Regions from separate parts of the Streptomyces sp. NPDC031466 genome, predicted to be linked through region 3. Evidence: predicted binding sites of a transcription regulator. Region 3 holds the regulator's gene; each other region holds the start of a gene.
The links. The regulator HrcA, encoded in region 3, represses chaperone genes, less so after heat shock. The targets are predictions, from matches to a motif close to TTNGCACTCNGNNNNNCNGAGTGCNAA.
Positions count from the first base shown of each region.

Region 1 (7,314 bases), on a different contig from region 3:
CCAGTGCCGCGCCGCCTCCCAGCGAGGGTGTTCCTACCTGCCCCCCGGGGGGCCCCGGCCCTCGCTGGTCGACGCGGGGTGCACGGGTGGGTGGGTGGGAGACACCCGCCGCGAAGCGGCGGCCTGGGAAGGAGCGCGGGGCGACGCGCGCAATCGCCGGGCGGCGGCAGCCCGGCCCAGGCGCCCCGCCCGGCACCGCGGGGAGCCACCGACAGGCATGCCGCCCGCGGGCCGTCCGGGCTAGGCGTCGCCGCCTGTCAGTTCGTGGAGCTGTTCCAGGAACCACTGGGCCGGTGGCAGTGCCGTGGAGGCCGCCGCCAGGCGCTTGGTGCGTTCGGCCCGTTCGGCCGGCGGCATGGAGAGGCCGGCGTGCAGCGCCTCGGCCGTGGCGCAGATGTCGTAGGGGTTGACCGGGATCGCGTCCTCGCCCAGTTCCTCGTACGCCCCCGCCTCCCGCGAGAGCACCAGCGCGCACCCCTCGTCGGAGACGACCGGCACCTCCTTCGCGACGAGGTTCATGCCGTCCCGGATGGGGTTGACCAGCGCCACGTCGGCGAGCCGGTAGGCCGCCAGCGAGCGGGCGAAGTCGTCGTCGACGCGCAGCAGCACCGGCGTCCACCCGTCCGTGCCGAACTCCGCGTTGATCTCCTCGGCGACCCGCGAGACCTCCGCGGTGTAGTCGCGGTACACCGCGAGGTCCTGCCGCGAGGGGTAGGCGAAGGCGACGTGCACGACCCGCTCGCGCCACTCGGGGCGGGTCCGCAGCAGCTCCCGGTAGGCCCGCATGCCCCGCACGATGTTCTTGGACAGTTCCGTCCTGTCCACCCGCACGATGGTCTTGCGGCCCTCGCCGACCTGCTCCCGCAGCGCCGCCATCCGCTCCTCGACGTCGTCCCGCCGCGAGCGCTCGCGCAGGAAGTCCGCGTCGGCGCCCAGGCCGTGCACGCCCACGCGCGTCCCGGACGTCCCGCCGAGCAGCCGCACACAGCACTCCGTGAAGGCGTCCGCCCAGCGTCCCGTCAGGAAGCCGAGCCGGTCGGCGCCGAGCATGCCGCGCAGCACCTGTTCGGCCACGTCGTCCGGCAGCATCCGGAAGTAGTCGGCGGGCGCCCACGGCGTGTGCGAGAAGTGGCCGATCCGCAGGTCGTCGCGGAGTTCGCGCAGCATGCCCGGCACCAGCGTCAGGTGGTAGTCCTGCACGATGACCGCCGCGCCCGGCGCCGCCTCCGCCGCCAGCGCCTCGGCGAACGCGCGGTTGTACGTCTCGTACGCCTCCCACTGGGCGCGGAACTCGGGGCCGAAGGCGGGCTCCAGGGGCGTCTGGTAGAGCATGTGGTGCACGAACCACAGGACCGAGTTGGCGATGCCGTTGTACGCCGCCGTGTGCACGCCCTCGCGGGAGCCCGCGTCGATGTCGAGCATCCGGACGCCCGGCTCGGCGACGCCGCGCCGCACCGCCTCCCGGTCGCCCTCGCCGAGCGCGGCGCACACCCACAGGGCGTCCGCGCCGTCGCCGATGGCGCTCAGGCCGGAGACCAGGCCGCCGCCGCCGCGCCTGGCGGTCAGCTCCCCGTCCTCTCCGACGGTGTACGAGACGGGGCCGCGGTTGGACGCGACGAGTACCTGCGCTGCTGCTGTTCGGGGCTCGGGGACCATGTGGCCAAACGTAGCCCGTCCCGGGGCCGGGCAAACGTGCGACCGCCCGGCGGTCACGCCACGCGGCGGTGCGCGTACTCCGCGATGCCGGCCATCGGCGGCCGCTCCTGGGTGTCCACCGCGTACGTCCGCGGCTCGAAACCCCGCTCACCCCGCTCGAACTGCGTCAGCTCGGGGCGTACGAGGTGGCCGCGCGCGAGCCGCACCTGCGCCGTGCGGTAGATGGCCGCCGCCATCCGCCCGAGGGCCTGCCCGTCCTGGTGGCGGTGCTTGCGCACGCCGACGTCCACCTGCGCGAGCGCGTCCAGGCCCACCGTGTGCAGGGCGTCGACGAGCAGGCCCAGCTCCACGCCGTAGCCGACAGGGAACGGCAGCCGCTCCAGGAGCGATCTGCGGGCCGCGTACTCGCCGCCGAGCGGCTGCACGAAGCCGGCGAGCCGCGGCCAGTGCATGTTCAACAGGGGCCGCGCCATCAGCTCGGTGACCCGCCCGCCCTGGCCCGCGGCCTCCCCCAGGGGGCGGTCGTACATCGCCTTGACGAAGGCCACGTCGGGGTCGGTGAGCAGCGGGCCCACGATCCCCGAGACGAAATCGGCGGAGAACTCCCGCAGATCGGCGTCGACGAACGCGACGACGTCCCCGCTGGTCACGAGCAGCGAGCGCCACAGCACCTCGCCCTTGCCGGGCAGCGGCGCGAGGCGCGGCAGTATCTCGTCGCGGTGGACGACCTTCGCGCCCGCCTCCCGCGCCACCTGCGCCGTGCGGTCCGACGACCCGGAGTCGATCACCACCAGCTCGTCGACCAGCGGCGTCCGCTCGATCAGCTCGCGGCGGATCTCGGAGACGATCGCGCCGACCGTCTCCTGTTCGTCCAGCGCGGGCAGGACGACGCTCACCGAGGTGCCGGACGCGCGCTTGGCGGCGGCCAACCGTTCCAGCGGGCGGTCGGCCACCGACCAGGAACGCCCGCTCAGCCAGCGCTCGACCTCTTCCAGCACGGTCAGGGTCCTTCCCAGTCATCCGTCATACGGGCCGTCATGTGATCCATCTCGCGGTTCGGACGACTATCTCAAGGGTCCGGGCCGTCGGTTACAGTCTTGAACAACGCCGGTCGCCGCCGCATGTCGGGGTCGCCGCGTGAGATCGACAACTGAAACCCACAATCGAATACCGCTCATCCAGAGGGGCAGAGGGATACGGCCCGTTGAAGCCCCGGCAACCCTCCCGCCGACCGCGAGGTCACGGTGGGGAAGGTGCCAATTCCGTCTCGCGGCGAGATGCGTCGCGAGGAAGATGAGGAGAAAGGGCCTCGCCTCCATGGCTGTGCAGACCGTCGCCACCGAAAGCACCGCGACCTCCGCGACCTCCGGGACTTCTGACCCCGCCGCGACCGTTGATCTCGGTCCCGCCTCGGGCCTCTCCTGCCGGGAATGCGGCACCACCTTCCCGCTCGGCCCGATCTTCGCCTGCGTCGAGTGTTTCGGCCCCCTCGAAGTGGCCTACGACCTTCCCCTCGGCGACCCCGAGGCGCTGCGCGCGCGGATCGAGGCGGGCCCCGCCAACATCTGGCGCTACGCCCCGCTGCTCCCCGTGCCCGCCGACGTCGCCGACAAGCCGAACCTCAACCCCGGCTGGACCAAGCTCGTCAAGGCCGACAACCTCGCGCGTGAACTGGGCGTCCAACAGGGCAAGTTGTTCGTCAAGGACGACTCCGGGAACCCCACGCACTCGTTCAAGGACCGGGTCGTCGCACAGGCGCTCGAAGCGGCGCGCGCCTTCGGCTTTACCACCTTGTCCTGCTCCTCCACCGGCAACCTCGCGGGCGCCGTCGGCGCCGCCGCCGCCCGGGCCGGCTTCCGTTCCTGCGTGTTCATCCCGCACGACCTGGAACAGGGCAAGGTCGTCATGGCCGCGGTCTACGGCGGCGAGCTGGTCGGCATCGAGGGCAACTACGACGACGTGAACCGCTTCTGCTCCGAGCTGATCGGCGATCCGCTGGGCGAGGGCTGGGGCTTCGTCAACGTCAACCTGCGGCCGTACTACGGCGAGGGCTCCAAGACCCTCGCGTACGAGATCTGCGAGCAGCTCGGCTGGGAGCTGCCGGACCAGCTGGTCATCCCGATCGCCTCCGGATCCCAGCTCACGAAGATCGACAAGGGTCTGAAGGAGCTGATCGCGCTCGGTCTCGTCGCCGACAAGCCCTACAAGATCTTCGGCGCCCAGGCGGAGGGCTGCTCGCCGGTGTCGGCCGCGTTCAAGGCCGGTCACGACGTCGTGCGCCCCCAGAAGCCGAACACCATCGCCAAGTCCCTCGCCATCGGCAACCCCGCCGACGGGCCGTACGTGCTCGACATCGCGCGGCGCACGGGCGGCGCCGTGGAGGACGTGGACGACGAGCAGGTCGTCGACGCGATCAAGCTGCTCGCGCGGACCGAGGGCATCTTCGCGGAGACCGCCGGCGGGGTGACGGTGGGCGTCACGAAGAAGCTGGTCGAGGCGGGGCTCATCGACCCCTCCCTGACCACGGTGGTGCTCAACACCGGGGACGGCCTGAAGACGCTGGACGCCGTCGCCGAGACCTCGCAGGCCACCGCGACGATCAAGCCGAGCCTTGAGGCGTTCCGTTCCGCGGGCCTGGCCGGTTAACCGCGTAGGGCCCGAGTTTCCCCCTTTGCGCCCCTGACGGGCGCCCCTTTGATCTACCGAGGTGAACCCCATGAGCGTGAACGTCCGAATTCCCACCATCCTTCGCACCTACACCGGCGGCAAGGCCGAGGTGGCCGCCGAGGGGGCGACCCTGGGTGAGGTCATCGCCGACCTGGAGAAGAAGCACACCGGCATCGCCGCCCGCGTCCTGGACGACCAGGGCAAGCTGCGCCGCTTCGTCAACGTGTACGTGAACGACGACGACGTCCGCTTCGAGCAGGGCCTGGAGACGGCCACCCCGGACGGCGCCGGCGTGTCGATCATTCCGGCCGTCGCCGGCGGATGATTCGATTTCGCAAGTTCCCTGCATAACCCGAATTGCCCTCTCCCGACGACAAGCGGAGGGGGCAATTCTGCATGGTTGAGAGCGGTACAGTTGGGGAAGCTGCTTCGCCGTTTGTGTCGGGCGCATATACGAAGTCCGGCCGCTGCCGACAAGAAGTAGCCAAAGCGCGTCGCCCTTTCGAGCCTTCTACGGCTTTTGCCCGGCCCGACTTGCCCCGACTTCGGCAAATTCTCCACATATTACCGATCAGGCGTGCCCGGATTTCTCGTCCGATTGACCTGTTGCAGAGGGCAGTTGGACAGATACATTCAGCGGCGGTCGACGCGTTCCGGCGCACACCCCCATATCAGTGGGGGGTGAGGTCTGACCCGGGTCCGCGAAGTGCGGTCCTGTGCAAGGGCCAGTAATAGGGGAGTTAGGCATGGCTCAGGGCACCGTCAAGTGGTTCAACGCGGAGAAGGGGTACGGCTTCATCGCGGTCGACGGTGGTGCGGATGTTTTCGTCCACTACAGCGCGATCCAGATGGACGGCTACCGCACCCTTGAAGAAGGTCAGCGAGTCGAGTTCGAGATCTCGCAGGGCCAGAAGGGTCCGCAGGCGGACATGGTCAAGCTCGCCGTCTAGCTCGGCGCGATCGACCACCGAAGCAAGTATCGCGAGGGGCTCGCATCCCATCAGGGGTGCGGGCCCCTCGTGTGCGTCCGGCCCGGCGCGGGTATGCCCCCCGGGATCCCCCGGCGCACCTCGCCGAAGCGGCACGGGACTCTACGGGATCCGGGAGAGGCGCTTGCACTCGCAGGGGTCGAGTGCTAATCATTGGGCTTAGCACTCTCCCAGTGAGAGTGACAGAACTTGGATCGGGTCGGTGAGGTCCGCGGGCCGCGTGGGGCAAGGAACCACACGGTGCGCAGTCCGTCCGTCGCGGGCACCAGCACGGTCCGTTTGCGTTTCCACCCCTGTCCGGGAGGACCACTTCACATGGCCAAGATCATCGCGTTCGACGAGGAGGCACGGCGCGGCCTCGAGCGCGGCATGAACCAGCTCGCCGACGCCGTCAAGGTGACCCTGGGCCCCAAGGGTCGCAACGTCGTCCTCGAGAAGAAGTGGGGCGCCCCCACGATCACCAACGATGGTGTGTCCATCGCCAAGGAGATCGAGCTCGAGGACCCGTACGAGAAGATCGGCGCCGAGCTGGTCAAGGAGGTCGCGAAGAAGACGGACGACGTCGCCGGTGACGGCACGACGACCGCGACCGTCCTGGCCCAGGCCCTGGTGCGCGAGGGTCTGCGCAACGTGGCCGCCGGTGCCAACCCGATGGCCCTCAAGCGCGGCATCGAGAAGGCCGTCGAGGCCGTCTCCGGTGCCCTCCTCGAGCAGGCGAAGGATGTCGAGACCAAGGAGCAGATCGCTTCGACGGCCTCCATCTCCGCCGCCGACACCCAGATCGGCGAGCTGATCGCCGAGGCCATGGACAAGGTCGGCAAGGAAGGCGTCATCACCGTCGAGGAGTCCCAGACCTTCGGTCTGGAGCTGGAGCTCACCGAGGGTATGCGCTTCGACAAGGGCTACATCTCGGCGTACTTCGCCACCGACATGGAGCGTATGGAGGCGTCGCTCGACGACCCGTACATCCTGATCGTCAACTCCAAGATCTCCAACGTGAAGGACCTCCTTCCGCTGCTGGAGAAGGTCATGCAGTCGGGCAAGCCGCTGCTGATCATCGCGGAGGACGTCGAGGGCGAGGCGCTGTCCACGCTCGTCGTCAACAAGATCCGCGGCACCTTCAAGTCCGTCGCCGTCAAGGCCCCGGGCTTCGGTGACCGTCGCAAGGCCATGCTCGGCGACATCGCCATCCTCACCGGTGGCACCGTCATCTCCGAGGAGGTCGGCCTCAAGCTGGAGAACGCCGGTCTCGACCTGCTCGGCCGCGCCCGCAAGGTCGTCATCACCAAGGACGAGACGACCATCGTCGACGGCGCCGGTGACAGCGACCAGGTCCAGGGCCGCGTCAACCAGATCCGCGCCGAGATCGAGAACAGCGACTCCGACTACGACCGCGAGAAGCTCCAGGAGCGCCTGGCGAAGCTCGCGGGCGGCGTGGCCGTCATCAAGGCCGGTGCCGCGACCGAGGTCGAGCTGAAGGAGCGCAAGCACCGCATCGAGGACGCCGTTCGCAACGCGAAGGCGGCCGTCGAGGAGGGCATCGTCGCCGGTGGTGGCGTGGCGCTCATCCAGGCCTCCGCGGTCTTCGAGAAGCTTGAGCTGGAGGGCGACGAGGCCACCGGTGCCGCCGCCGTGAAGCTGGCCCTCGAGGCCCCGCTGAAGCAGATCGCGGTCAACGCCGGCCTTGAGGGTGGCGTCATCGTCGAGAAGGTGCGCAACCTGCCCATCGGTCACGGTCTGAACGCCGCGACGGGTGAGTACGTCGACATGATCGCCGAGGGCATCCTCGACCCGGCGAAGGTGACGCGCTCTGCCCTGCAGAACGCCGCCTCCATCGCCGCGCTGTTCCTCACCACCGAGGCCGTCATCGCCGACAAGCCGGAGAAGGCGGGCGCTGCCCCGGCCGGCGGCGGCATGCCGGGCGGTGACATGGACTTCTGATCGACCTCTGGTTGATCACCGTCCTGACGTACCGAGGGCGGCACCCCTTCTCGAAGGGGTG
Region 1 is NZ_JBVIJT010000006.1:132,426-139,739, forward strand. It holds gene ACZ5GP_RS15885 (alpha,alpha-trehalose-phosphate synthase (UDP-forming)) at 241-1,656, opposite strand; gene ACZ5GP_RS15890 (glucosyl-3-phosphoglycerate synthase) at 1,710-2,654, opposite strand; SAM riboswitch class I at 2,828-2,956, shown strand; gene thrC (threonine synthase) at 2,950-4,302, shown strand; gene ACZ5GP_RS15900 (ubiquitin-like small modifier protein 1) at 4,373-4,648, shown strand; gene ACZ5GP_RS15905 (cold-shock protein) at 5,070-5,273, shown strand; gene groL (chaperonin GroEL) at 5,628-7,253, shown strand.
Region 1: the regulator HrcA is predicted to act here: its motif matches at 5,472-5,498, upstream of groL (chaperonin GroEL).

Region 2 (7,314 bases), on a different contig from region 3:
CCGGGCACGGTCGCGACCGCTCGACGGAGCGCCTCTCGGGCAAGCGGGGAGTCGTCGCAGACGAGGACGGATGTCATGACTGTCCTCCGCGGCTCTCACAGCTGCTGCGCGTCACCTTGAGCCTCCAGGCTGGTACATATTCGTCACCTGTGCGGTTGACGCTCTCGGACACCTGCCCGAGCGCTTCTTCTTTCAACCGCCTCGCACTCTCAACGACGGTCACCCGAAAGAGTTACGGGGCAGTCAGCCATCTTCGGCACTCTACGTGAGGGCGCGGACACAGAGCAGAGCGTGCGGCACACCCTCAAGGTTTCATCACAACCTATGCCCCATTTAGCTCTTTTTCTTCCCTTTTATCGGTGTCTGTGGCTAGATTCGCAATGAGTCATATTTTCATCTCCTTAGACAGTAGATGTACGGTCATGGGCACCGTACCCGCGTCAGAACGGCTTCAAGGGGAACAGCAATGGCAGATTTCTCCCGCCTTCCCGGACCGAACGCAGATCTCTGGGACTGGCAGCTCCTCGCCGCCTGCCGCGGGGTCGACAGCTCGCTCTTCTTCCACCCGGAAGGCGAGCGGGGTGCCGCGCGCAGCGCACGAGAGAACTCCGCCAAGGAGGTCTGCATGCGGTGCCCGGTGCGTGCGGAGTGCGCCGCTCACGCGCTCGCGGTGCGCGAGCCGTACGGCGTGTGGGGTGGGCTGACCGAGGACGAGCGCGAGGAGCTGATGGGGCGGGCGCGCCATCGCCTCGTCACGGCGTCCGCGCCCGGCGGAGCGGTCTCACCGCACTGAGCGAGACCGTCTCACCGCTCTGAAGGAACGTTTCTGCACAGGGGCCGTGGGCCCGTTCCGCACAGCACCCGTGGCCGTTCCGCACAGCGCCCGTGCCGGTCGCGCGGGTCAGCGGGCCGCCGCGCGCGCCAGGTGGTCCAGCGTGGCGGCGACGGCCGGCACCTGCGCCAGGTCCGACAGCGTGAGCGCGACGATCTCCCGCCGCACGGCCGGCTCGACCGTCACCGTCCGGGCGCCCATGGGGCGCACCGACTCGATCGCCAGCTCGGGCAGCACCGCCACCCCGAGGCCGGCGCCGACCAGGCCGATCACCGCCGGGTAGTCGTCGGTGGCGAAGTCGATCCGGGGCACGAAGCCGGCCCCCTCACAGACCTCCACCAGCTGCCGGCGGCAGCGCGGGCAGCCCGCGATCCACGGCTCGTCGGCGAACTCCCCGATGGTGACGGCGTCCGCCCCGGCGAGCCGGTGCCCCTCGGGCACGAGGCCGACGAGCCGGTCCGCGAGCAGCGGGCGCACGACGAGGTCGTCCCAGTCCTCGGCGGCGGACGCGCCGTCCGCCTTGCCCTGAGGGGTCTCGCGCCGCGCCGCGTACCGGAAGGCCAGCGCCACGTCGCAGTCGCCCTCGCGCAGCATCTCCACCGAGCGCGGCGGTTCGGCCTCCACCAGGGAGACGCGTGTCCCGGGATGCGCCGCGCGCAGCGCCGCGAGGGCGCCGGGCACCAGCGTCGAACTGCCGCTCGGGAAGGAGACGAGCCGGACCCGGCCGGCGCGCAGGCCCGCGATGGCGGCCACCTCCTCCTCCGCGGCGGTGAGGCCCGCGAGGATGCCCGCGGCATGCCGGACCAGGGCCTCGCCCGCCTGCGTCAGGCGCATCTCGCGGCCGGTGCGGATCAGCAGCGGCGTACCGGTGGACGCTTCGAGGGCCTTCATCTGCTGGCTCACGGCGGGCTGGGTGCAGCCGAGCTCGCGGGCCGCGGCGGAGAAGGAGCCGGTGGCGGCCACGGCGCGCAGGACACGGAGGTGACGGGCCTCGATCATGCTTCGAGCATAAGCGTCGCTTGGGCCTGGCGTGAAATATCGCCTCGCACCTTTGGGTGGTGCTCGCCTAATCTGCCCGGTCATGAAGATTCTCTCTGTCAACGTGGGCCGCTTCCGTGCCGTCGACTACACCGACGCCCCCTCCGGTGGCACCGCCATCGACAAGCGCCCCGTGCCCGGACCGGTCAGGGTGGCGGCGCCGGGCGCCAAGGGTGTCGGCGGCAGCGGACTCGCCGGCGACGAGGTCTGCGACACGCGGCACCACGGCGGGAACGACCAGGCGGTGTACGCCTTCGCCCGCGAGGACCTCGACGCCTGGGAACGCAGGCTCGGGCGGGCCCTGCCGGACGGCTCGTTCGGCGAGAACCTCACGACGTCCGGGCTCGACGTGAACGGCGCGAAGATAGGCGAGCGCTGGCGGATCGGCCCCGACCTGGTGCTGGAGGTGACCAGCGGGCGCATCCCCTGCCGTACGTTCCAGGGTCACCTCGGCGAGAAGGGCTGGGTGAAGGCGTTCACGCGGGAGGCGGCCCCGGGCGCCTATCTGCGGGTGGTCGAGCCCGGCGAGATCCGGACCGGGGACGCCGTCGAGATCGTGCACCGGCCCGGGCACGAGATCACCGTCGGCCTCCAGTTCCGGGCCGTCACCACCGAGCAGGAGCTGTTGCCCCGGCTGCTCGACGCCGGGGACGCGCTGCATCCCGAAGCGGCGGAGCGGGCGCGCAGGTACGTGGCGCGGTACGGCGCGCGGGTCTCGTGACCCGGGGTCGTGGCGTGCGCCCGGCCCGGCCGTGGCCGAATCTCACTAGCCTTGGTCCATGACTACGGCTCTGATTACGGGATCGACCGCCGGCATCGGCGCCGCCTTCGCGCGCCGCCTCGCCGGTGACGGCCACAACCTCGTCCTGGTGGCGCGTGACACCAAGCGGCTGCGCGAACAGGCGACCGAGCTGCACGACCGGCACGGCATCGAGGCGGAGGTGCTCACCGCGGACCTGTCGACGGACAGCGGCATCGAAGCCGTCGAGAAGCGGCTCTCCCACCGCAGGGACGCCGTCGACCTGCTGATCAACAACGCCGGGTTCGGCAACAAGGGCCGGTACCTGGAGGTCGCGATGGCCGACGAGCTGACCATGCTCAAGGTGCACTGCGAGGCGGTGCTCCGGCTGACGTCGGCGGCCGCGGAGTCGATGCGGGAGCGGGGCCGGGGCGGGGTGGTGAACGTCGCCTCGGTGGCGGCGTTCGTGCCGCGCGGGACGTACGGCGCCTCGAAGGCGTGGGTCGTGCAGTTCACCCAGGGCGCGGCGAAGGACCTCGCGGGCAGCGGGGTGCGGCTGATGGCGCTGTGCCCCGGCTTCGTCCGTACGGAGTTCCACGAGCGGGCCGGGATGGGGACGTCCAACATCCCCGAATGGATGTGGCTCGACGCGGACAAGCTGGTGGCGGCGGGGCTCGCCGACTTGGCGCGGGGCCGGACCGTCTCCGTCCCCGATCCGCGCTACAAGGCCCTGATGGGCCTGGTGAAGGTGGTGCCGAGGTCCCTTCTGGGCGGCGTCACGTCCCGCACGGGCCGCAAGTACGGGCCTCAATAGGGTCTTGTTCCTGGGACCCTCGCGTCTGCCGGGCTGGTGTGTTCACCGGCCGCGGGCCGTGGTCCGTCCTCGCGCAGTTCCCCGCGCCCCTTCCAGGGGCGCTACGCCAGACGCCGTTCAGGGGCGCGGGGAACTGCGCGACCGGCCAGGAACAGGCCCGCACCCGGCGAAGACAGCGCAACCCGGCGGACGCGGCCCCGAAAAGGCTGAGGCCCGGCTTCCCCCACAAGCGAGGGAAGCCGGGCCTCAGCGCTCAGCGAGAGCGCACGTCAGTGCGAGTGACCGTGGCCGTGGCCGTGGCCCGCGTCGCCCTCGTCCTCGGCCGGCTTCTCGACGACGAGCGTCTCGGTCGTCAGCAGCAGCGAGGCGATGGACGCGGCGTTCTCCAGCGCGGAGCGCGTGACCTTGACCGGGTCGATGACGCCGGCCTTGACCAGGTCGCCGTACTCGCCGGTCGCGGCGTTGAAGCCGAAGCCCTTGTCCAGCTCGGCGACCTTGGAGGTGATGACGTAACCCTCCAGGCCGGCGTTCTCGGCGATCCAGCGCAGCGGCTCGACGGCGGCGCGGCGGACGACGGCGACACCGGTGGCCTCGTCGCCCTCCTTGCCGAGGTTGCCCTCGAGGACCTTCACGGCGTGGACGAGCGCGGAGCCACCACCGGAGACGATGCCCTCCTCGACCGCGGCGCGGGTCGCGGAGATGGCGTCCTCCAGACGGTGCTTCTTCTCCTTCAGCTCCACCTCGGTGGCGGCGCCGACCTTGATGACGCACACGCCGCCGGCCAGCTTCGCGAGGCGCTCCTGGAGCTTCTCGCGGTCCCAGTCGGAGTCCGTGGCCTCGATCTCGGCCTTGATCTGGTTGACGCGGCCCTCGACGTCGGCCTTGTTGCCGCCGCCGTCGACGATCGTGGTGTCGTCCTTGGTGATGGTGACGCGGCGGGCGGTGCCGAGCACGTCCAGGCCGACCTGGTCGAGCTTGAGGCCGACCTCTTCGGCGATGACGGTGGCACCGGTGAGGGTGGCCATGTCGCCGAGCATCGCCTTGCGGCGGTCGCCGAAGCCGGGGGCCTTCACCGCGACGGCGTTGAAGGTGCCGCGGATCTTGTTCACGACCAGGGTCGACAGGGCCTCGCCCTCGACGTCCTCGGCGATGATCAGGAGCGGCTTCGAGGAGTTGGCCTGGATGACCTTCTCCAGCAGCGGCAGCATGTCCTGGATGGAGGAGATCTTGCCCTGGTGGATCAGGATGTACGGGTCGTCGAGGACGGCCTCCATACGCTCCTGGTCGGACACCATGTACGGGGACAGGTAGCCCTTGTCGAAGGCCATGCCCTCGGTGAAGTCGAGCTCCAGGCCGAAGGTGTTGGACTCCTCGACGGTGATGACACCGTCCTTGCCGACCTTGTCCATCGCCTCGGCGATCAGCTCGCCGACCTGCGGGTCCTGGGCGGACAGACCGGCGACGGCCGCGATGTCGGCCTTGTCGTCGATCGGACGGGCGGTGGCGAGGAGCTCCTCGGAGACGGCCTTGACGGCGGCGTCGATGCCCTTCTTCAGGGCGGCCGGGGAGGCGCCGGCGGCGACGTTGCGCAGGCCTTCCTTGACCAGGGCCTGGGCGAGCACGGTGGCGGTGGTGGTGCCGTCACCAGCGATGTCGTTGGTCTTGGTCGCCACCTCCTTCACCAGCTGGGCGCCGAGGTTCTCGTACGGGTCCTCGACCTCGACCTCACGGGCGATGGTGACGCCGTCGTTGGTGATGGTCGGGGCGCCGAACTTCTTGTCGATGACGACGTTGCGGCCGCGGGGGCCGATCGTCACCTTGACCGTGTCGGCAAGCTTGTTGACGCCGCGCTCAAGGGCGCGACGGGCGTCCTCGTCGAACTTCAGGATCTTCGCCATGGGAGCGATTCAGCCCTCTCGAAAACTCGGGTTAACGAACCGCGCCCCTCGCCGCCCGGCAATCAGCGGGGTGACCAGGGGCGCAGCTCAAAAGCAAATCTGCTGGTGAAGCAGGTGAAGCGGTGAACTACTTCTCGACGATCGCGAGCACGTCGCGGGCCGAGAGGACGAGGTACTCCTCGCCGTTGTACTTCACCTCGGTGCCGCCGTACTTGCTGTACAGCACGATGTCGCCGGTCTTCACGTCGAGCGGCAGGCGCTCGCCGTTCTCGAAGCGGCCCGGGCCCACGGCCAGGACGACGCCCTCCTGGGGCTTCTCCTTGGCGGTGTCCGGAATGACCAGGCCGGAGGCCGTGGTCTGCTCGGCGTCGAGCGGCTGGACCACAATGCGGTCCTCGAGCGGCTTGATGGCAACCTTGGAGCTGGTGGTCGTCACGTTCCGGTCTCCCCCTTCGGAGATCTCACGGGGTTAACAGTCTGAGGTGTGGCGACCAGGTGGATCCGTCGTCGCGGGTGCCGGACCTGCCCGTCGCTGTTGGCACTCTCCAACGGGGAGTGCCAGAAGCGAGACTAGGACGGCGATTAGCACTCGGTCAAGCGGAGTGCCAATCCACTGCGCGGCGCTTTACGGGGACGGGGCGCCTCCCGGTCCCGAGGGCAGGGGTGTGGCCCTGTCCGGACAACGAGATGTGCGGCCCCGAAGTTCCTCCGACGGCTCGGCACGTCGATGGGGCAGGTCCGTGCGCCCGGCGCGGGGCGGCTCCGGATCGCTGGGGCGGGGCGGCTCCGGATCGCCGGGCCGAGGCGTCCCCGTGCGCCCGGCGGGGGGCGGCACCCGATCGCCGGCCCGGGGTGGCACCGGACCGCCGGGGCGGGGTGGCACCGGATCGCCGGGGCGGGGTGGCACCGGACCGCCGGGGCGGGGCCGCCCGCAGCGGTCGGCGCCCGGGTCGCCCGTGCTCCCCCGTCCCCGCGGAGGCATCTTCTCCGCGGCTTTCCTGCCCAGGCGCTCGATCGGGTCCACCGATTCCGCGCAGGACACCAGCGTCGCGGGCGCGAGTACTCCGCACAGCAGGGCCCCCACGAGGAGGCGGCGGCACACCCGCGCCCGCCGGATCACAGGTAGTCCTCCAGCCTGGCCACCGCGTAGCCCTTGGCGGTGACCGTCCGCATGGCCCGGCGGACCATGTCGGGCATGGTGCCCTTCCAGTCCTCGTGGCCCCTGAAGTGGGTGAGGATGATGTCGCCGGGGTGCAGGTCGCGGTCCCACTCGCGGTAGTCCATGCGGTCGGCGAAGACCTCCGCGTTCCACAGCGGCACCGCCTTGATGCCGCAGGACTTGGCGGCGCGCAGCGTGTCCCGGTTGTAGTTGCCGTACGGCGGCCGGAAGAGCTCCGGCCGCTTGCCGTAGCGCTTCTCGATGACGTCCTGCATGCCGCAGATCTCGCGGCGCTGGCGTCGGTAGGACAGTCCTGGCATGTAGCGGTGGTTGAGGGTGTGGTTGTTCAGGGAGACGCCGCGGTCGCGCATCTTCGTGAAGTAGCCGTAGTCCTCCTTGACCAGGTAGTCGCTGAGGAAGGCGGTGTACGGGATCCGCAGGTCGCTCATCATCCGCAGGAACGCCGGGTCCTTCTCGGCGCCGTCGTCGATGGTCAGGAAGACGACCCTCTTCTTGGTCGGGATCGTCGTGAAGACCGGCGGCAGCTTCGACTGGCCCTTGACCTCGAAGCCCCGGCGGGTCTTGAGCCGCGGTTTGGTCATGGGCGGGGCGGGCGCGGTCAGCGGGGTCCTCGCGAGGCCCCAGCGCTTGGCCGCCGTGACCCGGGCGGCATGGGCGGCGCCGAGTTGCTGGGCGTAGGAGTGCAAGGCGCGGGCGGGCGGCGCCTGGAGCGGCTGCTGGCCGTGGGCGGGCCGTACGGCGTCGGATCCGCCCCCGGAGGCGCAGCCGGAGGCGATCGCCGTGACGGTCAGCGCCGCGACAGCGACACGCGAA
Region 2 is NZ_JBVIJT010000010.1:157,369-164,682, forward strand. It holds gene ACZ5GP_RS25215 (response regulator transcription factor) at 1-77, opposite strand, end outside; gene ACZ5GP_RS25220 (WhiB family transcriptional regulator) at 467-793, shown strand; gene ACZ5GP_RS25225 (LysR family transcriptional regulator) at 902-1,831, opposite strand; gene ACZ5GP_RS25230 (MOSC domain-containing protein) at 1,914-2,591, shown strand; gene ACZ5GP_RS25235 (SDR family NAD(P)-dependent oxidoreductase) at 2,650-3,423, shown strand; gene groL (chaperonin GroEL) at 3,693-5,321, opposite strand; gene groES (co-chaperone GroES) at 5,449-5,757, opposite strand; gene ACZ5GP_RS25250 (polysaccharide deacetylase family protein) at 6,438-7,314, opposite strand, start outside.
Region 2: the regulator HrcA is predicted to act here: its motif matches at 5,904-5,930, upstream of groES (co-chaperone GroES).

Region 3 (7,314 bases):
TGGCCAGCGGCCCGTCGGCGGCGACCGGGGCCTCGGTGAGCGAGACGGTCTCGCGGTAGGCGGTCGCGTACCGCAGCCGGTCGAAGAAGCGCTGCCCGGAGGCCGGGTAGTGGGCGGTGACGGGGTGCGGTACCCGGTCGAGGTTGATGCGCTGGATCACTCCCGCGAGACCGAGGGAGTGGTCGCCGTGGAAGTGCGTCACGCAGATCCGGTGCAGGTCATGGGCGGCGACCCCGGCGCGCAGCAACTGCCGCTGCGTGCCCTCGCCGGGGTCGAAGAGAATGCCCTGGCCGTCCCAGAGCAGGACGTAGCCGTTGTGGTTGCGGTGCCGGGTCGGGACCTGGCTGGCGGTGCCGAGCACCACCAGTTCACGTGACGACAAGAGGAGCCGGCCCCGCTATCCGGGGGGCCACTGGAGGCCGCGGCCGCCCATGATGTGGGCGTGCGCGTGGAAGACCGTCTGCCCGGCGCCCGTACCGGTGTTGAAGACGGTGCGGTAGCTGTCCAGGCCCTCCGCCGCGGCGATCGCCTCGGCCTCCCGCAGCACGTCCGCGGCGATCTGCGGCTCGGCGGCGGCCAGCGACGCGGCGTCGGGGTGGTGCGCCTTGGGGATGACCAGGACGTGCGTCGGCGCCTGCGGGTTGATGTCGCGGAAGGCGACGGTCGTCTCGGTCTCGCGCACCACGCTCGCCGGCACCTCCCCCGCGGCGATCTTGCAGAACAGGCAGTCGCTTCGCGCTTCACCCGCCATGGGTCCGGCCTCCTCGTCAGCAGTGATCGGTACGCACGGAATGCTATCCCTCCGTGTCGCGAGGGGGCGCGGCGCCAGGGGTCGTGCCCCTCCCGGGCAGGCGCGGGCGGGCCCACGGCGTCCCGGGGAGGTCCGGCGCCGCCTCGGCCGGGTTCTCCTGCGGCGCGGCGAGCGCGCCCCGTACCGTCTCGGCCAACCGCGGGTCGCGGCCCGGCGCGTGGTCCTCGGGGGTGGTCACCACCGTCCGGGGGCCGGCCGGGTCACCCGGGTCACTTTCCCGGGGCGCAGTCGCAGGTGGGGGTCGGCCGCGGGTGCGGGGTGACGGTCACCGTGACGGTGGTGGTGGGGCCGGGCTCCGGCTCGTCGTGGGAGGGCGGCGGCTGCGAGCCGGGCGGCGGGGAGGACGCGCCTGTGCCGGCCCCGCAGTTGCCGAGGACGTCGACGCGGAACCACTGCTTGCCGTCGACCTTCGCGGTGAGGTCCCCCCGTACGCATCTGCCGTTGACGACGGCGCGCACGGTGCCCTCGACGGTGATGTCCTTGCCGTCGTCGGACTCGCCCCGGCAGTCCACCTCGACCACGGCCTCGGGCGTCGGGGCGCCGCTCTTGGGGGTCACCCGGTCCCGGTAGCGGGCGGTGCAGCTCAGCCACGCCACGTCGAGATGCCGGCGCTCCAGCTGCTTCGTGCCCAGCTGGTCGACGGTGAGCGAGACCGCCGAGGTGTTCAGGCCGCCGGCCACGGGGTCGCACGCCGTGACGCCGAGCGCGGCGGCGCCCGCGAGCCCGACGGCGTACAGGATCGGGGTACGCCGTTTCCACACGTTCCGTTGCCGTAACCGCCTCAATGCCCCCATGGGCGGCAGAGTGCCACTTCGGGCGGCGGTGCGGTAGACCGCATGCGGCCATGTGCCGGCGGCCCGGCGAGGGGCGGGCCCGTCAGGACCAGCGGCCGGTGCGGCCCAGGAGCAGCGCCGTCGCCGCCGTTCCCGCGGTCGAGGTGCGCAGCACGCTGCGGCCGAGACGGTACGGCTTCGCGCCGGCCTCGGCGAAGGCCGCCAACTCCTCGGGGGAGACGCCCCCTTCGGGCCCGACGACGAGCACGATCCGGCCGCTCGCCGGGAGTTCGGCGGTGGCCAGCGGCTCGCTGCCCTCCTCGTGCAGGACGGCCGCGAAGTCGGCGTCCGCGAGGAGGGCGGCGACCTGCTTGGTGGAGGCGGCGTCGGCCACCTCGGGGAAGCGGGCCCGGCGCGACTGCTTGCCCGCCTCGCGGGCGGTGGCCCGCCACTTGGCCAGCGCCTTGAGGCCGCGCTCGCCCTTCCACTGCGTGATGCAGCGCGAGGCGGCCCACGGCACGACGGCGTCGACGCCGGTCTCCGTCATGGTCTCGACGGCCAGTTCACCGCGGTCACCCTTGGGCAGCGCCTGGACGACGGTGATGCGGGGCGACTCCTCGGGCTCCTCGGCGACCGGGTCCATCCGTACGACGAGCCGGTCCTTGCCCTCGGTGTCCAGGACCACGCAGTGCGCCCAGCGGCCCGCGCCGTCGGTCAGCACGACGTCCTCCCCGGCGCGCAGCCGCTTCACGGAGACCGCGTGCCGCCCCTCGGGTCCTTCGAGCACGTAGTGTCCGTCGGCGCGCGCGTCGAAGTGCTCGACGACGAAGACGGGGGCGGTCACGCCGTGCCGTCCCGGTCCTCGCCGGCCGCCGCGTCCCTCGCCTCGGCCAGCTCGGCCGCGAGGACCTCCACGAGCTGTCCGGCGGGCAGCTCCCGGGCGAGCCGGTGGCCCTGCCCGGCCCACAGCGCCATGCCCTGCGCGTCCCCGGCCTTCGCGGCGGCCTTGCGCAGGCCGCTGGTCAGGTGGTGCACCTCGGGGTAGGCGGCGGGCGCGTACGGGCCGTGCTCGCGCATGAAGCGGTTGACGAGGCCGCGGGCGGGCCGCCCGGAGAACGCCCGGGTCAGCTCGGTCCGCAGGAAGAGCGGGTTGGTCATGGCCTGCTTGTGCAGCATGTTGGCGCCCGACTCCGGGGTGACCAGGAACGCCGTGCCGAGCTGCGCCGCGTCGGCGCCCGCCGCGAGCACCGCGGCGATCTGCGCGCCGCGCATCAGGCCGCCGGTCGCGACGAGGGGGATCTGCACGGTCTCGCGGACCTGCGTGACGAGGGAGAGCAGCCCGATCCCGGCGCCGTCGGCCTCGGGGTTGTCGCGGTGGGTGCCCTGGTGGCCGCCCGCCTCGACGCCCTGGACGCACACCGCGTCGGCGCCGGCCCACTGGGCGGCCTGCGCCTCCTCGGGCGTGGTGACGGTGACGACGGTGAGGGTGCCGACGCGCGCGAAGGAGTCCAGGACGTCGCGGGTGGGGCAGCCGAAGGTGAAGGAGACGAGCGGCACGGGGTCGTCGAGGAGGATGGCGAGCTTGGCGTCGTAGCCGTCGTCGCGCCCGCTGTCGGGGTCGCCGAGCTGCGTGTCGTACCAGGTGGCCTCGCCGGCGAGCTGGCTGCGGTAGACGTCGACCGCGGCGGCGTCGGCGGTGTCGGGCTGCGGCATGAAGAGATTGACGCCGAAGGGCCGCGAGGTCAGCCCCCGGACCTGCTTGATCTCCTCATACATCCCGTCGGCGGTCTTGTACCCGGCGGCGAGGAATCCCAGGCCCCCGGCCTCGGAGACGGCCGCGGCCAGCCGCGGACAGGACGCACCGCCCGCCATGGGGGCCTGCACGATCGGATGGCGGCAGAGCTCGGTCAGCACGGAGGACATACACGCATCGTGCCATGCCCCACTCACCCCACCGAACGCCACCCCACAGCCCCCCGCAAGGGGCGCGAGCCCGTGACACGCGCGGCTCCGCCGCAGGGCGCGAGCATCCCAACGGCCCCGCACAGAAAGCCCCGCAAGGGGCGCGGGGAACGGCGCGAGCAACCCCGTAAGGGGCGCGGGGAACGGCGCGAGCAACCAAAAGCCGACCCGCGCGGGATAACAAGGCGCCCCCGGGCACGGAACGACCACCCGGGGGCACAGTGCACCAGCTCCAGGCGCTACCGCCCGTTGAACGCGTCCTTCAACCGGGAGAAGAGCCCCTGCTGCCCCGGCTGGAACTGCCCGGTGGGCCGCTCCTCACCGCGCAGCTGGGAGAGTTCCCGCAGCACCCGCTCCTGCTCGGCGTCGAGCTTCGTCGGCGTGAGGACCTCGACGTGCACGATGAGGTCACCGCGCCCGCCGCCCCGCAGATGCGTGACGCCGCGCCCGTGCAGCGGCACCGACTGGCCGGACTGCGTGCCCGGCCGGATGTCGATCTCCTCCACGCCGTCCAGCGTCTCCAGCGGCACCTTCGTGCCGAGGGCCGCCGCGGTCATCGGGATGGTGACCGTGCAGTGCAGGTCGTCGCCGCGCCGCTGGAAGACGGCGTGCGGCAGCTCGTGGATCTCGACGTAGAGGTCGCCGGCGGGGCCGCCGCCGGGGCCGACCTCGCCCTCGCCCGCGAGCTGGATCCGCGTGCCGTTGTCGACACCGGCGGGGATCTTGACGGTCAGCGTCCGCCGCGACCGGATGCGGCCGTCACCGGCGCACTCCGGGCAGGGCGTCGGCACGACGGTGCCGAAGCCCTGGCACTGCGGACACGGGCGCGAGGTCATGACCTGCCCGAGGAAGGACCGCGTGACCTGCGACACCTCGCCGCGACCGCGGCACATGTCACAGGTCTGGGCGGACGTGCCCGGCGCTGCGCCCTCACCGCTGCAGCTCGTACAGACGACCGCCGTGTCGACCTGGATGTCCTTGGTGGTGCCGAAGGCGGCCTCGTTCAGGTCGATCTCCAGCCGGATCATGGCGTCCTGGCCACGGCGCGTGCGCGAGCGCGGTCCGCGCTGCGACGCCGTCCCGAAGAACGCGTCCATGATGTCGGAGAAGTTGCCGAAGCCACCGGCGCCGAAGCCGCCCGCGCCCCCGCCGCCCGCCTGGGACAGCGGGTCGCCGCCGAGGTCGTAGACCTGCTTCTTCTGCGGGTCCGACAACACCTCGTAGGCGGCGTTGATCTCCTTGAAGCGCTCCTGAGTCTTCGGGTCCGGATTCACATCCGGGTGAAGCTCACGCGCCAGCCTCCGGAAGGCCTTCTTGATCTCGTCCTGGGAAGCGTCGCGGCGCACGCCGAGTACGGCGTAGTAGTCCGTGGCCACTTACGACTCCGCCAGGATCTGTCCGACGTAACGTGCCACTGCGCGTACTGCTCCCATCGTTCCCGGATAGTCCATGCGGGTCGGTCCGACCACGCCTAGTTTCGCGACTGCCTCGCTGCCCGAACCGTAGCCGACCGAGACCACGGAGGTGGAGCTGAGGCCCTCATGGGCGTTCTCATGACCGATCCGTACGGTCATGCCCGAATCCGTGGCCTCGCCGAGCAGCTTGAGGAGCACGACCTGCTCCTCAAGGGCTTCGAGCACCGGCCGGATCGTGAGGGGGAAGTCGTGTCCGAAACGGGTGAGATTGGCGGTTCCGCCGATCATCAGCCGTTCCTCGGTCTCCTCGACCAGCGTTTCGAGGAGGGTGGAGAGGACCGTCGCGACCGTGCCGCGGTCCTCGGTCTCGAATGCCTCGGGCAGGTCCTGCACCAGCTGCGGCACGTCCGCGAAGCGGCGCCCCGCGATCCGGCTGTTGAGCCGGGCCCGCAGATCGGCCACCGACGTCTCCCCGAAGGGCGCCGGGCAGTCGATCATGCGCTGCTCGACCCGGCCGGTGTCGGTGATCAGTACGAGCATCAGGCGCGCGGGCGCGAGCGAGAGCAGCTCCACGTGACGCACCGTCGAGCGCGTCAGCGAGGGGTACTGCACCACGGCGACCTGCCGGGTCAGCTGCGCGAGCAGCCGCACCGTGCGCCCCACGACGTCGTCGAGGTCGACGGCGCCGTCGAGGAAGTTCTGGATGGCGCGGCGCTCGGGGGCGGTCATCGGCTTGACGCCGGCGAGCTTGTCGACGAAGAGCCGGTAGCCCTTGTCGGTCGGGATGCGCCCCGCGCTGGTGTGGGGCTGGGCGATGAACCCTTCCTCCTCCAGCGCCGCCATGTCGTTGCGCACCGTGGCCGGGGAGACGCCGAGACTGTGCCGCTCGGTGAGCGCCTTGGAGCCGACGGGCTCCTCCGTCCCGACATAGTCGTGGACGATGGCGCGCAGCACTTCGAGCCTGCGTTCACTGAGCATCGCGCACACCTCCAGCCGTCATCCGTCGCGGTGTTCCCCCGCTCTGGCACTCAACGCGGGTGAGTGCCAGCTTGTCAAAGGCTCAGTGTACGGCCGTGGGGTACGGGCCCGGCAAGGCCGGACCCCAGGTCGGTCCGCCGAGGGTTCGCCGGAGGCTGCCGAGGGGCCGCGCAACGGCTAGCGTCACCGTATGGATGTGGAGCCGGCATGGGAAGCGGCGGGCTGGGAGCGGCTCGCACCTGGTGTGGGGCGGTGCCGCCTGCCCGTGTGGGACTGCACGGCGGGGCTCGTCGTCGGTGACGACGCGGCCCTGATGATCGAGGCCGGGTCGAGCCTGGCGGAGGGCGCGGCGCTGCGGACGCGGGCGCGGGAGCTCCTCGGCGGCGGGCGGCGCGTGACGCATCTCGCGTTGACGCACCCCCATTTCGACCACGTCCTCGGGGCGGCGGCGTTCGCGGGGGTGGAGGTGTACGGCGCGGTCGGCATCGAGACGGTCCTCGCCGAGGGCCGCGACGAGCTGCGCGCGGACGCGGTGCGGCACGGCGTGGACCCCGAGGCCGCGGCGGAGGCCGCCGACCTCCTGGTCCGTCCGCACCACCTGGTGTGCGGCGAGTGGACGCTGGACCTCGGCGGCGGGCGTCAGGTCCTGCTCGCCGACGTCGGGCCCGGGCACTCGGGGCACGACCTGGCGGTCCTGGTGCCCGCGACGGACGGCGGGCGGGAGATCGTTTTCTGCGGCGACCTCGTCGAGGAGTCGGGCGAACCGCAGGCGGGACCGGACGCGGTGCCGGGGCGGTGGCCGGCGGCGCTCGACCGGCTGCTCGCGCTGGGCGGCGAGGACGCGCGCTACGTGCCGGGGCACGGCGCGGTGGTGGATGCCGCTTTTGTCCGTGCGCAGCGCGCCACACTGGCGGCGCGATTCGGCGTGTCGTAGCGGTCCGCCCGCGCTCTCTTCCTATCGTCGGGAAAATGCGCCCACCCGTCTCCCGCCGTCACCCCGCCGAGGGCCCCACGGGCCCGCAGCGCCGCCTGTACTCACCCGATCTGACGCCCCCCTGGAAGAAGCCGAAGGCCGTTCCCGAGGTGGCGGCGGACGCCGGCCTCGTGGTCGAGGAGGTGGGCACCGGGTTCTGCGGGGCGGTGATCCGCTGCGAGAAGACGGCGCAGGGGCCGACGGTGACGCTGGAGGACCGCTTCGGCAAGCACCGCGTCTTCCCGATGGAGCCGCGGGGCTTCCTCCTGGAGGGCAGGACGGTCACGCTGGTCCGCCCCGCCTCGGGTGCGGCCGCCGCTCCCGTACGCCCCGCGCGCACCGCGTCCGGCTCGGTGGCCGTCCCCGGGGCGCGGGCCAGGGTCGCCCGCGCCGGGCGCATCT
Region 3 is NZ_JBVIJT010000007.1:474,998-482,311, reverse strand. It holds gene ACZ5GP_RS20060 (ribonuclease Z) at 1-382, opposite strand, end outside; gene ACZ5GP_RS20055 (histidine triad nucleotide-binding protein) at 398-751, opposite strand; gene ACZ5GP_RS20050 (hypothetical protein) at 1,021-1,572, opposite strand; gene ACZ5GP_RS20045 (16S rRNA (uracil(1498)-N(3))-methyltransferase) at 1,688-2,428, opposite strand; gene ACZ5GP_RS20040 (nitronate monooxygenase) at 2,425-3,507, opposite strand; gene dnaJ (molecular chaperone DnaJ) at 3,786-4,922, opposite strand; gene hrcA (heat-inducible transcriptional repressor HrcA) at 4,923-5,939, opposite strand; gene ACZ5GP_RS20025 (MBL fold metallo-hydrolase) at 6,130-6,873, shown strand; gene ACZ5GP_RS20020 (DUF3097 domain-containing protein) at 6,909-7,314, shown strand, end outside.